One region of the Aeromonas sp. AE23HZ002T15 genome, then DNA from elsewhere that is predicted to be linked to it. Evidence: predicted binding sites of a transcription regulator. Region 1 holds the regulator's gene; the other holds the start of a gene.

Region 1 (7,214 bases):
CGACGTGGCGACCCTCAACGAGCTGATCGCCACCCACGGCGCCCACCTCATCCACCAGCGCGGCAGTGGCTATCAACTCAAGATTTACAATCAGGGGCTGTTTGACGAGCTGCTGGCGGCGCAGGAGCAGGAGACCAGCCTGCCTCGCACCAGTCGGGAGCGGGTGCTGCATCTGCAACTGCTGCTGCTCACCGCCGAGCAGGGGATCAAGCTCGATGAGCTGGCGGACACCTGGTATCTGAGCCGGGCGGCACTGCAGGGGGACATGGCGGAAGTGAGGGAGCGGCTGACCCATTTCGGGCTCAGCATCGAGAGCAAGCCCCGCCTCGGCATGCGCATCCAGGGGGAGGAAACGGCCATCCGGGCCTGCCTCACCCAGTTGCTCTACCGGGAGCAGACCCGCAACAGCCCCTTGCAGGGCCTGCTGCCGAACCTCTGCCCCAGCAAGACACTGGAAATCATCGGCAACCGGATCCACGCCCAGCTGGGTCGTCATCAACTCAGGCTGGCCGATGAGAGCCTGCAGCAGCTCACCATCTACTGTGCCGTGGCCCTGCTGCGCCAGGCGGCTGGCCATGAGCTGCTGACCTTTAGCAGCGAGGATCTGACCGCCCCCCTCACCGCCGTGGCCCGCGACATCTATGGGGAGCTGCCCACCCTCACCCGGCCCGGGGAGCCCGAGGTCAATGGCCTCGCCATCCAGATCCAGGCCCGGCTCATTACCGACACCCCGCAGCTCAGCCCGGCCATGGCCGCCGAGAGCGCCCAACTGGTGGAACACCTGCTGGAGTACATCCACCAGCATTATCCCTATGATCTGCGTCACGACAGCCAGCTGCACAACGATCTGCTGGCCCATATCAGTGCCATGCTGCTGCGGATCAAATATCAGATAGGCAGCCACAACCCGTTGGCGGATCACATCAAGCAGTACTATCCCCTCGCCTATGACATCACCCTGGCCGCCATCTCCGAGTGGATCAAGCAGACCCCCTATCACCTCACCCATCACGAGATAGGCTACCTAGTGATCCATATCGGGGTCGGGCTGGAGCGCCACTATGACATCGGCTACAGCCGCCCCTCCCAGGCGCTGCTGCTGTGCGATGCCGGCAATGCCACCTTCCGGGTGCTGGAGGCGAGGATCAAGCGGGAATATCCCCAGTTGCAGCTGACCAGCCTGGAATCGGTGCGGGACTACGAGGGGCTGGCGCGGATCGAGCAGGATTTCGTCATCAGCACGGTCAAGGTGAGCGAGAAGAACGTCCCCGTGGTGCAGGTGACCCCCTTCCCGGCCCAGTATCAGCTGGAGCAGCTCGGCAAGCTGGTGCTGGTCGATCGCACCCGCCCCTATCTGCTCGACAAGTACTTCGATGCCGACCACTTCATGGTGGTCACCGAACCGCTCAGCCAGGCGGCGCTGTTTGATCGTATCTGCAGCCAGCTGGAGGTGGAGGATCTGGTGGAGAACGGCTTTCGGGGGTCATTGCAGGAGCGGGAGCACATCGTCTCCACCATGCTGGGGGATGGCATAGCCCTGCCCCACTCCCTCGGCCTGCTGGCCCGCCGCACCCTGGTGTACACAGTCCTGGCGCCCCAGGGCATCGACTGGGGCAATGGCGAGACCGCCACCCTCATCTTCCTACTGGCCATCGCCAAGGCGGACTATGAGGAGGCCATGGGCCTCTACGATCTCTTCCTGACCCTGATGAACGAAAAAGCCAGCAAGAACTTGCTGGCCTGTCGCAGTTTCGCCGGTTTCAAGGCGCTGGCGCGCACCGGCTCCTAGTCAGAGAGACGCCTACTCCTCGTTGAAGCCCGAGGTGAAGAGCGCCACCACGGCGGCCAGGGCCTCCGCTTCCTCCGGCCCCTCCACCTGTACCTCCACCTGCTTGCCCTGGGCGGAGTCCAGCATCAGCAGGCCGATCACGCTGTCCGCATCGGCTTCGACCCCGTCCTCATTGCGCAGCAAGACGTGGGCATCGAAGCCCTGCACCAGCTCGAACAGCATCATGGCCGGTCTGGCATGGATACCCAGCTTGTTTTTGACTTCTACCGAGGCGGAAACAGTCATCTGTGCATCCTTTTGTCAGGCTTGCGCCGAGCGCTTGTCCAGGGTGCGGTGGCGGATCTGCACGTTCTTGCCGAGCAGGCGGAACGCGCTCGCCAGCCGTTCGGCGATGAACACGGATCTGTGCTGGCCGCCGGTACAGCCAATGCCCACCGTCACATAGCTGCGGTTGTTGCGCTCCAGATGGGGCAACCAGGTACCCAGCATGTTCTCGATCTGCTGGATGAACAGCATGACATCAGCCTGGCTGGAGAGATAGTTGGCCACCGGCTCGTCCTTACCGGTAAAGGGCTTGAGCTCGGGGATCCAGTGGGGGTTCGGCAGGAAGCGGGCGTCGAACACGAAGTCCGCATCCTTGGGGATGCCGTACTTGAAACCGAACGACTCGAACACCAGCACCAGCTCGTTCTCTTTCTTACCGAGCACCCGGGTCTTGATGAGCTCGCTCAGGTCGTGAATGCTGAGGTTGGTGGTGTCGATGCGCAGATCGGCGGTGGAGGAGAGCGGCGCCAGCAGATGGGTCTCCTCCCGGATGGCCTCGTCCAGCGACAGCTTGTTGCGAGACAGGGGGTGCAGCCGGCGACTCTCGCCATAACGCTTGAGCAGGGTCGTATTGTCCGCATCGAAGAAGAAGCTGGAAAACTCCACCCGCCCTTCATTGCGAACCTGGGCCAGCAGGTTCTCCAGCCGATCCGGTTCGGTGGGCAGGTTGCGCACGTCTATGCTGACCGCCAACTTGTCGTACTGGCTCTCCACCGAGACGATCAGCTGGGGCAGCAGATTGACCGGCAGGTTGTCTACGCAGTAGTACCCCAGATCTTCCAGCACCCGCAGGGCGACCGTCTTGCCGGAGCCCGAACGACCGCTTACCACTATTAATTGCATCTTGTCCCCTCACGCCAACCTGGCCGTGCCGCTCCGGCATCAGGCCGAGGTCATGATCTGATAGAGTTCTTCGTCACTGGTCGCCTGGCGCAACTGGCGGCAGACGGCCTTGTCACCCAGCTTGGATGCCATCAGGGAAAGGGTCTTGAGATGCTGCTTGCACTCGCTTTCCGGCACCAGCAATGCAAAGAGCAGGTCAACCGGTTGATTGTCGATCGAGTCGAAAGGGATGGGTTCGGAGAAGGTCATCAACACAGCCGTCGGTGCAAAGGCATCGTCGATCCGGCCATGAGGAATGGCAATACCGGCACCGATCCCGGTACTGCCCATTTTTTCCCGCGCCAGCAGGCTTTCAAACAACACCTGACGGGAGGTGCCGAGGCGCTCTGCGGCCAGTTCACTGATGATCTCGAGAGCGCGTTTCTTGCTGGTACAGGGGACCGCACTCTTGGTGCAGTCCCGACTCAGTATGTGTTCAAGTTGCATAGTTATTTTTGATTTAACTTATCTTTATGCTTGATAATCTGTCTGTCCAGCTTATCCAGCAGGGTATCAATCGCAGCATACATGTCGGCATGCTCCGAGTTGGCGAACACCTCGCCTCCGCTGACATGCAGCTTGGCTTCGGCAATCTGGTTCAGTTTTTCGACGCTCAACACCACATGCACGTTGTTGATATGGTCAAAGTGACGCTCGAGTTTGGCAAATTTGTTGTTCACATAATCACGCAGAGCTTCGGTAATCTCGACATGGTGTCCGGTCAGGTTAATTTGCATAACGTCTTCCTTTTGTTTGCCTAAACCAGGCGTTTGCGCTGATTGGATGGCGGGATCAACAAGGATTCACGGTACTTTGCGATCGTGCGTCTCGCCACCATAATACCCTGTTCGGCCAGCAAATCCGCGATCTTGCTATCACTAAGCGGCTTGGCGGGGCTTTCCGCCGTCACCAGCTTCTTGATCAAGGCGCGAATAGCGGTCGATGAGCACTCTCCTCCTCCTTCCGTATTCACGTGACTGGAGAAAAAAAACTTCAGTTCAAAGATGCCGCGAGGCGTATGCATGTACTTCTGGGTCGTCACCCGCGAGATGGTCGACTCGTGCATCTCCACCGCCTCGGCAATGTCGTTGAGCACCATGGGCTTCATGGCCTCTTCCCCATACTCGAAGAAGCCCTGCTGCTGTTCGACGATGCAGCTGGCCACCTTGAGCAGGGTGTCGTTCCGACTCTCCAGGCTCTTGATAAACCACTTGGCCTCCTGCAGGTGGGAGCGGATGAACTGAGTATCCGTGCTGCTGCGCGCATTGCGGGCCATGGCCGCATAGGTCTCGTTGACGCGAATGCGCGGCGCCGAATCCGGGTTGAGCTCCACCACCCACTTGCTGCCTTTCTTGACCACGGAAACATCCGGGATCACGTATTGGGATTCACTCTGTATGACGCCGTTGCCGGGTCTGGGCTCCAACTGCTGGATAAGGTCCAGCACTTCCTTGAGGTCGCTCTCCTTGAGCCGGGTCTTGCGCGCCAGGGTGCGATAGTCACGGTTGCCGAGCAAATCCATGTGCTCGCTGATCACCTCCCTCGCCTCGTTGAGCCAGGGCAGATCGGACGGATACTGGCCCAACTGGATCAGCAGGCACTCCTGCACGGAGCGGGCGGCGATGCCGAGCGGATCGAAATGCTGCACCCGCTTGAGCACGGCTTCGACCTCATCCAGTTCAACTTCTACCTCTTCACTGCTGACTGCAGCCTGAATATCCTCGAGAGATACCGTCAAATACCCGGATTCGTCGATGGCGTCGATGATGGCGAGGGCGATGGCGGCATCCAGATCGCTGAACGGCGTCAGCCGCATCTGCCACAACAGATAATCCTGCAGGTTTTCGGTGGTTTCCCCCTGATAGACGCTCTCCTCCCCATCGTGGATGGGGCCGGCGCTCTGGGCCGTCCCGGCCGAGTAGACCTCGTCCCAGGTCGTATCGACGGGCAACTCGTCCGGCATCTTGTCCTGCGCCATGGCGTCGCTGGAATCCAGCTGACTGGCGTCGGCCACCTCGGTCGGATTGGTTTCCTGCGCCTCGCTCTCCTCTTGCTCCAGCAAGGGGTTGTTATCGAGCGCTTGCTGAATTTCCTGCTGGAGTTCCAGCGTGGAGAGCTGGAGCAGACGAATCGCTTGTTGTAATTGTGGCGTCATGGTCAGGGACTGACCGAGACGCAACTGTAATGTCGGCTTCATCTACGTCGGGATATCCTTATGTTCAGCGAGGCAGTCACCTAACAAAAATGAGGGAATGCCCCCTTACTATAGACTGAATTGATCGCCCAAATAGACGCGCTTGACCTGCTCATCGGCGAGGATGTCCGCCGGGGCCCCCTCGGCAATCATCTTGCCGTGGCTGACGATATAGGCCTTCTCGCACACATCCAGCGTCTCACGAACGTTGTGGTCGGTGATCAAGACCCCCAGGCCCCGTTCCTTCAGGTGCTGGATGATTTTCTTGATATCTATGACAGAAATGGGGTCAACCCCTGCGAAAGGCTCATCCAGCAGAATAAATCTCGGCTCTGCTGCCAGCGCCCGGGCGATCTCGACCCGGCGGCGCTCCCCCCCTGACAGGCTCTGACCCAGGCTGTCACGGATATGGGTGATGTTGAACTCTTCCAGCAATTGCTCGACCTTGTCTTCCCGCTCCTCGCTGCTCAACCCCTTGCGGGTCTGCATGACCCCCATCAGGTTGTCGAAAACCGACAGGCGGCGGAAGATGGAGGCCTCCTGGGGCAGGTAGCCGATGCCGTTGCGCGCCCGGATATGCATGGGCTGCAGGCTGATGTCCTGATCGTCTATGGTGATGAGCCCGGCATCCCGCTGCACCAACCCCACTATCATGTAGAAGGAGGTGGTCTTGCCAGCCCCGTTCGGGCCAAGCAGCCCCACGATCTGGCCGGTGCCCACTTCCAGGCTCACGTCACTGACCACCATGCGACGCTTGTAACTCTTCTGCAAGCCCACTGCTTTTAACACTGCCATGGCTGTTGTTTCCTACTTCTTCTGATCGGCGGGCTTGTCGAAATTCTCGACCTGATCCGGCAGGAACACCGTCTTGACGCGCTGGGTTGGCCCCTTGCTCTCGGCGATCATCTTCTGTTTGACGATGTCGTAGCGAATGAGATCGCCATTGACCTGGCTGTCTTCCTGCTTGAGCTGGCCGTTGCCCGTGATGGTCACCAGGCGGTTCTTCAGCTCGTAGCGGATGCTGTTGCCGTGGGCGTTGACCGGCTTGCCGTTGTCCAGGATCTGGAAGAAGGTGGCCGGGCTGCCGTAGGCGGTCATCACCTCGGCGCCTTTCTCCCCGGAGCGGATCACCACGACCTTGTCGGCCTTAATCTTGATGGTGCCCTGGGTGATGATGACGTCCTCGCTGAAGGTGACGCGGTTGTCCTGCATCTCGGCCACCTGCTTGACCGCGTCCACATAGACCTTCTCGGTGAAGTCGGACTCTTTGGCATTTGCCGCGCCGCACAGCAACAGGGCCGCGAGGGCCAGATTAGCGTTTTTCATTGAAATAAATGGCATGGCCTTTATCCAGTAATTCGAAATATTTACGTTCCAGATGACCCTTGAGGCCTACGCCCTCGGTCTGGAATTCTTGACCCTGAATGCGGATGTGCTGGTTGCTTCTCACGTCCTGGGTCACCATGTCCATCTCCAGATACTGGGTGTCCAGGGTGGAGATGAAGGAGGCCGGCAACAGGCCATCCAGATGCACCTTGTCCCGCAGGATCACGTTGTCATCGGTATTGAGCACCCCGGTCTCGGCCGTCACCTTCCACTCGGCCTCCCCCTTCTCATCGAAGAGGTAGATGACCGGCTTGTTGAAGGTCGCCTGCTCGAGGATCTGGAAATACTCGGCAAACTCAGACTCCAGCCGCTCGGTCCGTTTCCCCTGCTCGTCGAAGCGGGTGGTGACCAGGTTCTTGGCGGTGAAATCAGGCTGATAATTCTCTACCTTGGTGGTCGACTCAGGCGCCAACTCTATGTCACCCAGCTGCCAGGCAGCCAAGGCCACCAGGAAAAGCAGGGCGAAGAGAATAGTCTGCTTGTTCATCGCGACGCCTCGGGCTGGAAGTCACCGAGCCCCCGGGCCTGCAAGATGAGGTCGCACACCTCGCGCACCGCGCCGACACCGCCCCCCAGCCGGGTGACCAGATCGGCGCGGGCCAGCACCAGAGGGTGGGCGTCCGCCACCGCGATACCGAG
Region 2 (7,214 bases), 1.3 Mb from region 1:
CCCCACCAGACGAGTTTCAGGGTTTCGTAATCCATCAGACGGGACTCCCGTTTTTCAACACTTCACCTTGATAACGACCCGTCTGCAGGCTGGCGGGCCCTTTGCGGATCACGTGACGCAACAAGAACAGCTCCACCACCAGCAGCGTGCTGTAGATGAGGAAGATGGAGATGAGGCTGAACCAGAGTTGGCCCGGTTGCAGCAAGGAGACAGAGGCCGACACCGGCAGCACGTCGCTGATGGTCCAGGGCTGGCGGCCGAACTCGGCCACGAACCAGCCCGCCTCGATGGCAACCCAGGGCAGCGGTATGCTCCAAAGCAGCGCCTTGAGCAAGCGGGTCGATTGCACCAGCCTGCCCCGGCACAGTTGCAGGAAGGCGGCGGTAAAGAGCAGCAGCAACACCACCCCTATGCCCACCATCAGTCGGAAGCTCCAGAACAGCGGCGCCACCTGGGGAATGGAGTCGTCCACCGCCCGGGCTATGGCCGCCTCGTCCGCCTTGCCAATTTCCTTGGCGTAGGGGGTCAGCAGCAGGCCGTAGCCGAGATCGGCGCGGTGGCGCTCGAAGGTGGCCCTGGCCTCGGCATTGCCACCATCCGCTCGCAGGGCTTCCAGGGCGTCGTGGGCCAGCATGCCGCTGCGGATGCGCACCTCGTGCTCGGCCTTGAGATCTTTCAGGCCCGTCACCTGCTCATCGAGAGAGCGGGTGGCGATGATGCCCATCAGATAGGGGATCTTGACCGCGGCGTGGGTGGTCTCGGCGCTCTGATCCGGCAGGCCGAACAGGGTGAAGGAGGCAGGGGCCGGCTCGGTGTGCCACTCCGCCTCGATGGCGGCAAGTTTCACCTTCTGCACCTCGCCGGTGCGATAGCCAGACTCGTCACCCAGTACTATGACCGAGAGGATGGCGGCCAGACCAAAGCCCGAGGCGATGGCGAAGGATCGCAGGGCGAAGCGTACCTCCATGCGGCGCAGCAGATACCAGCTGCTCACCCCCATCACGAACAGGGAGGCGGCCACATAGCCCGCCGCCACCGTGTGCACGAACTTGACCTGGGCGACCGGGTTGAAGATGACAGCGGCCACGTCCACCAGCTCCATGCGCATCGTCATGGGGTTGAACTCGGCACCGACCGGGTTCTGCATCCAGCCGTTGGCGATGAGGATCCAGAGCGCGGAGAGGTTGGAGCCGAGCGCCACCAGCATGGTCACCAGCAGGTGCTGACCGCGGGAGAGCTTGTCCCAGCCGAAGAAGAAGAGCCCCACCAGGGTGGACTCGAGGAAGAAGGCCATCAGCCCCTCTACCGCCAGCGGGGTGCCGAAGATGTCGCCGACGTAGTGGGAGTAGTAGGCCCAGTTGGTCCCGAACTGGAACTCCAGGGTGATCCCGGTGGTCACCCCCATCACGAAGTTGATGCCGAACAACTTGCCCCAGAAGCGGGTGATGTCCTTGTAGATCACCTTGCCGGTCATCACGTAGGCCGACTCGGCAATCACCAGGATCCAGGACAGCCCCAGGGTGAGGGGTACAAACAGAAAGTGGAACATCGCCGTCGCGCCGAACTGTATTCGGGAGAGGCTGACCACATCATCCAGGCTTATCATGCATGACTCTCTATGTTGCATTTAACAGACAGGTTTTCGCCCGTTAAGTACAACACGTGCCATGACACCTATAACAGATGCAGTTATAGTTAAATACACCTATAACAGTTTGAGCCCATCATGTCCCGCTACGGCCAACTGGCAGATCAGCTGCAGCAGCAGATAGAGAGCGGCGTCTGGCGGCCGGGGGAGCGCATCCCTTCCATCCGCCAGAGCTGCAAGACCCATCATTTGAGCCCCATGACGGTGCTGCAAGCCTATCAGCTGCTGGAGAGCCGCGGCCTGGTGCTGGCGCGGCCCCAGTCCGGTTACTACGTCAAGGCCGCCGCCTCCCCCCAGCGCATCAGCGCTCCCCAGCAGGCGCACTACAGCGGTTCTGTGGACATCAACGATCTGGTGTTCGAGGTGCTGCAGGCGAGCAAGTCCCGGGATCTGGTGCCGCTCGGCATGGCGGTGGCGGATCCCGCCCTCTTCCCCCACCCCCAGCTCGGCCGGGCGCTGGGCAGCTGCATGCGCCGGCTCGATCCCTTCAGCACGGTGGCAGACCTCCCCCCCGGCAACGAGACGTTGCGCCGGGCCATCGCTCGCCGCTATGCGGACGACGGCCTGCTGGTCGACCCCCAGCAGATCATCATCACCACAGGGGCCATGGAGGCGCTCTCCCTCAGCCTGCAGGTGCTGACCGAGCCGGGAGACTGGGTGGTGGTGGAGTCCCCCACCTTCTACGGCGCCCTGCAGGCCATAGAGCGTCTGCAGCTCAAGGCGGTGGAGATCCCCGTGATCCCCGGGGTCGGCATCGATCTCGCGCTGTTGGCACAGGCCCTCGCCCAGCGCCCCATCAAGGCGTGCTGGCTGATGGGCAACGTCCAGCATCCGCTCGGCCATACCATGCCGGATGGCCACAAGGAGGCGCTGATGCTGTTGCTCAACGCCCACCGGGTGCCTTTGGTGGAGGACGACGTCTATGCGGAGATCTATTTTGGCCGCGAGCGACCGCGCCCGCTCAAGCATTGGGACTCGCGGGGGGACAGCCTGCTGTGCAGCTCATTTTCCAAATGCCTGGCGCCGGGCTTTCGAGTCGGCTGGGTGGTGGCGGGCCCCCATGCCGAGCGCATCCAGCGGCTGCAACTGATGTCGACCCTGTCCACCAATGTGCCGAGCCAGCTGGCGCTCGCCGACATGCTGCGCCAGGGCGGGGTGGATGCCCATTTTCGGCGATTGCGCCACACCCTGGCCCAGCGCCAGCAGCAGATGCGGGCCGCCCTGCTGCGCCTCTTGCCCCTGGATGTGCGCATCTCCTCCCCCGATGGCGGCTACTTCCTCTGGCTCGAATTTGACGAGCGCCTCGACAGCCGCGCCCTGCACGCCCAGGCGCTCACCTGCGGCTTTTCCCTGGCGCCCGGGGCCCTGTTTTCCAGTCAGGGCCAGCACAATCACTGCCTGCGCCTGAACAGCTCCCATCCCTGGAGTCCGGCGCTGGAGGCCGCCCTCAGCCAGTTGGCGGAGCTTATCCGGCAGCAGTTGGACAAACCCTCGTTGCGTTGAGCCCCTGAGGCAGTCGCAGCCCCTTTTCTCACTTTATTTTTCCGGGGCTGCATCCAATCGCCTCCCATCGTCGTCTCTTGCTTGAACCTCACTCAAGGAGAGACGATGAAATCCCACCCCCTCTGGCTCACCCTGCTCTGCTCGGCCCTTGTTCAGCCGCTGCAGGCCGCCCCTCTTGCCCAACAGGCTGGCGCGTCCCCCCAGACCGACGCTATTCATCAGGCCAATGACGGCGTGATCCGCCTCTATGGCCCTGGCGGGCCCGACAGCGCATTGAAGCGCGCCGCCGCGGCTTTCCAGCAGGAGACAGGGATCCCGGTCGAGGTTATCGCAGGCCCGGAATCCAGCTGGCGCGACAGGGCCGTCAGGGATGCGGATCTCATCTTCGCCGGCGCCGAGCAATCCATGTCCGCCTACCTGCAGAGCTACCCCTTCCTCGATCCCCAAAGCACCCACGCCCACTACCTGCGCCGCAGCGTCATCGCGGTGCAGAAGGGCAACCCGGCCGGGATCCGCGGCATGGCGGATCTCATCAACCGCCCCCTCAAGGTGGTGGTGACCGAGGGGCTCGGCAACTACAACACCTCGGGCACAGGCCTTTGGGAAGACATCGCCGGGCGCAAGGGATCCCTGGCCGATGTACAGAAGCTCAGAGGCAACATCATCGCCTTCGCCCAGGGTAGCGGCGCTAGCCTGCGAGCCTTCACCGGCCAGCAGGCCGATGCTTGGATCACCTGGGTGCACTGGCCCCTGGACCACAAGGACAAGGCCGATTTCGTCGAGATCGAGCCGGAGCGCCGCATCTATCGCGGCCTGCTGATCAGCAAGGCGCAGGGGGCGGATGCCAGCACCCGGCAGTTTATCGACTTCATCGACAGCCCCAAGGGGGAGCCCTTCTTCACCCAGGACGGCTGGACCCGTTAACCCAAGGAGAGACCCATGAAAAAGACCCTGATCGCCCTCACCCTGCTGCCACTCGGCTCCCTCTGGGCCATGGATATGCAGCCCGTCCCCGGCGCCGAACAGCTGCCCCTCGCCTGGATGACAGAGAACGGCAAGGCCTATCTGGTCGATGCCAAGGGCTTCAGTCTCTACCGCTTCGACAAGGATGCCCAAGGAAAATCAAACTGTTATGCTGAGTGCGCCGAGAAGTGGCCCCCCGCCCTTGCCAGTGCGCAGCAGATCGAGGCGGGCCTTGGCAAGGGGGCGGATGCCGGTTTTGGCCTGATCCTGAGAGACGACGGCCAATCCCAGTGGAGCTACCTTGGCCAGCCCCTCTATCGCTGGATCAAGGATGAGCAGCCCGGCCAGAGCAGCGGCGACGGGGTGAAAAACGTCTGGCACCGTGTCCAGTTATGAGGTCTGAGTGAATATCGACAACCAGCAACTCTCCCACCTGCTGGCGCGCTGCCGGCTCAGGGACAAGCAATCCTTCGAGGCGCTTTACCAGCTGACGGGTCAGCCCCTGTACGCCATGCTCTATGGCCTGCTCAAAGACAAGCAGTGGGCCGCGGACATATTGCAGGAGGGCTTTCTGAAGATCTGGCACGGCCAGAGCGCCTATCCCGTCGATTACCCCTGGGCCTGGCTCTGCCAGTGCATGCGCAATCTGGCCATCGATGCCTTGCGGGCCAGGGCTCGCCACGGGGAGGTGCCCTGGGATGAGGGATTGGCTGGGCACAGCGAGGGGGGCCTGCCCCCCTCTTTCTCCCTCGAGCGCTGTCTCGAGCAACTCTCCGCCGACAAGCGCAACGCCATCGTGCTGGCCTATCGCCACGGGCTGAGCCATCAGGAGATCGTCAGCCACACCCAGACGCCGCTTGGCACCGTCAAGTCCTGGATCCGGCGCGGACTGGAGGAGCTCAAGCTATGCCTGACCCAATGACCCCCAAACGCTACCGGGACCCCGTCCTGCGCGAGCGGCTCGCCGGCGAATACGTGCTGGGCACTCAGAGCCCCCGGGTCCGGGCCAGGCTCGACGCCCTGATGGCCCGCGACCCCGACTGGTGGCAGTGGGTGGAACAGTGGCAACAGCATCTGGACCCCATCATGCACAACGGCCAGTCCGCGCCACCCTTACCCCGCAACACCTGGCGCAGGATAGAGCAAGGGATCTCCCCCAAACCCAGGCCAAACCGCCTGTGGTGGCCGCTCGCCATGGCCGCCTCCCTGTTGCTCGGTCTGTGGCTGCAACCCCTGCTGCCCTGGCAAGCCCCAGCCCCCATCCAGCCGGTAAGTTACCTGGCCATGATGTCTTCTGGGGGCGAAGAGACCCCCTTCGTGCTGGTCGCCTATCAGGGTGACAAACCGGGCCAGTCCAGCATCCGCCTGCAGCAGAATCAGGCGAGCCCGCTGCGCCTGCCCGCCGACGCCATGCTCTGGATGCGCGACCGGGAATCGGCCAGGCTGGTGCCCCTGGCGCCGCTGGCAGAGGTGATCGCCGGCCGCTTGATGACCCCCACCGAGTGGAAGCAGCTCAAGGAGAGCAGCGAACTGCTGGTGATGGACAAGGGGAGCGAGCGCCCCCTCTATCGCGGCCACTGCATCGAGCTCGGCTCCTGGCCGGCACAGAGCTGAGCGCGAGCGCAGCCCCTACGTCAGCAACAGCAAGGCCCCATCACGGGGCCTTGTTGTTAGCGCTGTTCCCCGACTTATCGGGCGTAGATCTCAGACTGGCGGGTAAAGCCCAGAGACTCGTAAAGCGACTTGGCCCTCTCATTGAATGACATCACCTCCAGCCGGATCTGGTTTGCATCCCGGGCCCTGGCCCACTCATCGCAGTGGGCGATCAAGGCCTTGCCGATGCCGAGGGAGCGATGACCCTCATCCACCACCACGGAGCCGATGCGGCAGATGGGGAGCTTGCTGAGGAAGGGGACTGACTCGTTGATGTCAATGCGGGCGGTCAGAAACCCCAGCACCCGCCCCTCGTCCACCGCCACACAGAACAGTCGCCCCTCGGCGCCGATGGCGCCGAGCAGGAAGCCGCGCTCCTCGGGGGAAGGTGGACAGAACACCTCGGGAGCCTGCTCGAAGTGGATCAGCCCTATCTGCCTGTTCAGCTCGAGGATGGCGTCGATATCCTGCTCGGTTGCCTTGCGTATCTCCAACGGGTGATCCTTGCTCTCTCGGTTTCCGATATAAAAAGCGTCATTCGTCACCACTTGGGTGAGAAAGAAGCATCTTAATGGGATAAGCGGGCAATAAAAAAGCCCCATGACGGGGCCTTTTCATCCAGTACAAACGTGCGGATCAGCTCGGCGCCCCCAGCTGGGCAACCTGCTTCTCTATGCTGCCCCTGAGGTTGTCATCGAGCTTGAGAGCCTTTGCCAGCTCATCGAGATAGCCGCGCTCCATGAAGTGATCTACCTCGATGGCGAGCAGGGAGGCGAGGTAGACCTCGGTGGCCTGCTCCATGTCGGTGACCTCCCGCGCCAGGGCCTGGGGGGCCAGCGGGCGGGCCAGCTCGGCATCAATCCAGCGCGCCGCGTCACTTTGCCCCTGCTCGGCCAGATAATCCTGGATCTTCTGGCGCTCGGCCGCGTCTATGTGGCCGTCGGCCCGGGCCGCCGCCACCATGGCACGTACCAGCAGGGTCGAGCGGGCGTCCAGCGCCTGCCCCTGCAGGGTATCGAGGGGCTGGGCAGGTTGGGCCGCGCCGCCCTGCTGACTCTGCCAATCCTGATAGAGCTTGTAGGCGAGACCGCCGAGGGCTGCCGCGCCGCCCACCGCCGCCACCTTGCCGCCATACTTGCGCACCTTCTTGTTGCCGAGCAGCAAGGCCATGGCCCCGGCTGCCAGACCGCCCTGCGCCATGCCCTTCATCTGGGCCTTGCGGCTGTCACCGCCGTCGTTGAGCCAGCCCTTGCCGGCGCCAAGCAGTTGATCGAGTATTTGTTTCATAGGCCCTCCTCATTGCATAGTGCTTTATGCTGGTTCGCCGCCACTGAACTCAAGGTGAATAAATGCCGCTGCCCCGCCTGTTGCTGCTGACCCTGCTGACCCTGATGGCGTTCGCCGCCAACTCTGTGCTCTGCCGCCTGGCGCTGTTTGAAGAGCGCAT

The links. Region 1 encodes sigma-54, which starts transcription at its own class of promoters, with help from an activator protein. Its sites were predicted from a motif close to TGGCACNGTTTTNGCTT; they were not measured.
Region 2: a site for sigma-54 is predicted at 1,652-1,668, ahead of ACT5M9_RS19900 (cytochrome ubiquinol oxidase subunit I). Genes of this name have one in related genera too.

Annotation. Positions count from the first base shown of each region.
Region 1 is NZ_CM201342.1:2,985,013-2,992,226, reverse strand. Features, by position in the region: gene ACT5M9_RS13920 (BglG family transcription antiterminator) at 1-1,789, shown strand, start outside; gene npr (PTS phosphocarrier protein NPr) at 1,802-2,074, opposite strand; gene rapZ (RNase adapter RapZ) at 2,090-2,956, opposite strand; gene ptsN (PTS IIA-like nitrogen regulatory protein PtsN) at 2,996-3,442, opposite strand; gene hpf (ribosome hibernation promoting factor) at 3,445-3,732, opposite strand; gene ACT5M9_RS13895 (RNA polymerase factor sigma-54) at 3,753-5,192, opposite strand; gene lptB (LPS export ABC transporter ATP-binding protein) at 5,259-5,984, opposite strand; gene lptA (lipopolysaccharide transport periplasmic protein LptA) at 5,997-6,515, opposite strand; gene lptC (LPS export ABC transporter periplasmic protein LptC) at 6,502-7,062, opposite strand; gene kdsC (3-deoxy-manno-octulosonate-8-phosphatase KdsC) at 7,059-7,214, opposite strand, start outside.
Region 2 is NZ_CM201342.1:4,241,095-4,248,308, reverse strand. Features, by position in the region: gene cydB (cytochrome d ubiquinol oxidase subunit II) at 1-35, opposite strand, end outside; gene ACT5M9_RS19900 (cytochrome ubiquinol oxidase subunit I) at 35-1,606, opposite strand; gene ACT5M9_RS19895 (aminotransferase-like domain-containing protein) at 1,727-3,151, shown strand; gene ACT5M9_RS19890 (substrate-binding domain-containing protein) at 3,257-4,075, shown strand; gene ACT5M9_RS19885 (COG4315 family predicted lipoprotein) at 4,091-4,510, shown strand; gene ACT5M9_RS19880 (RNA polymerase sigma factor) at 4,518-5,036, shown strand; gene ACT5M9_RS19875 (hypothetical protein) at 5,021-5,728, shown strand; gene ACT5M9_RS19870 (GNAT family N-acetyltransferase) at 5,803-6,261, opposite strand; gene ACT5M9_RS19865 (tellurite resistance TerB family protein) at 6,404-7,054, opposite strand; gene ACT5M9_RS19860 (DMT family transporter) at 7,117-7,214, shown strand, end outside.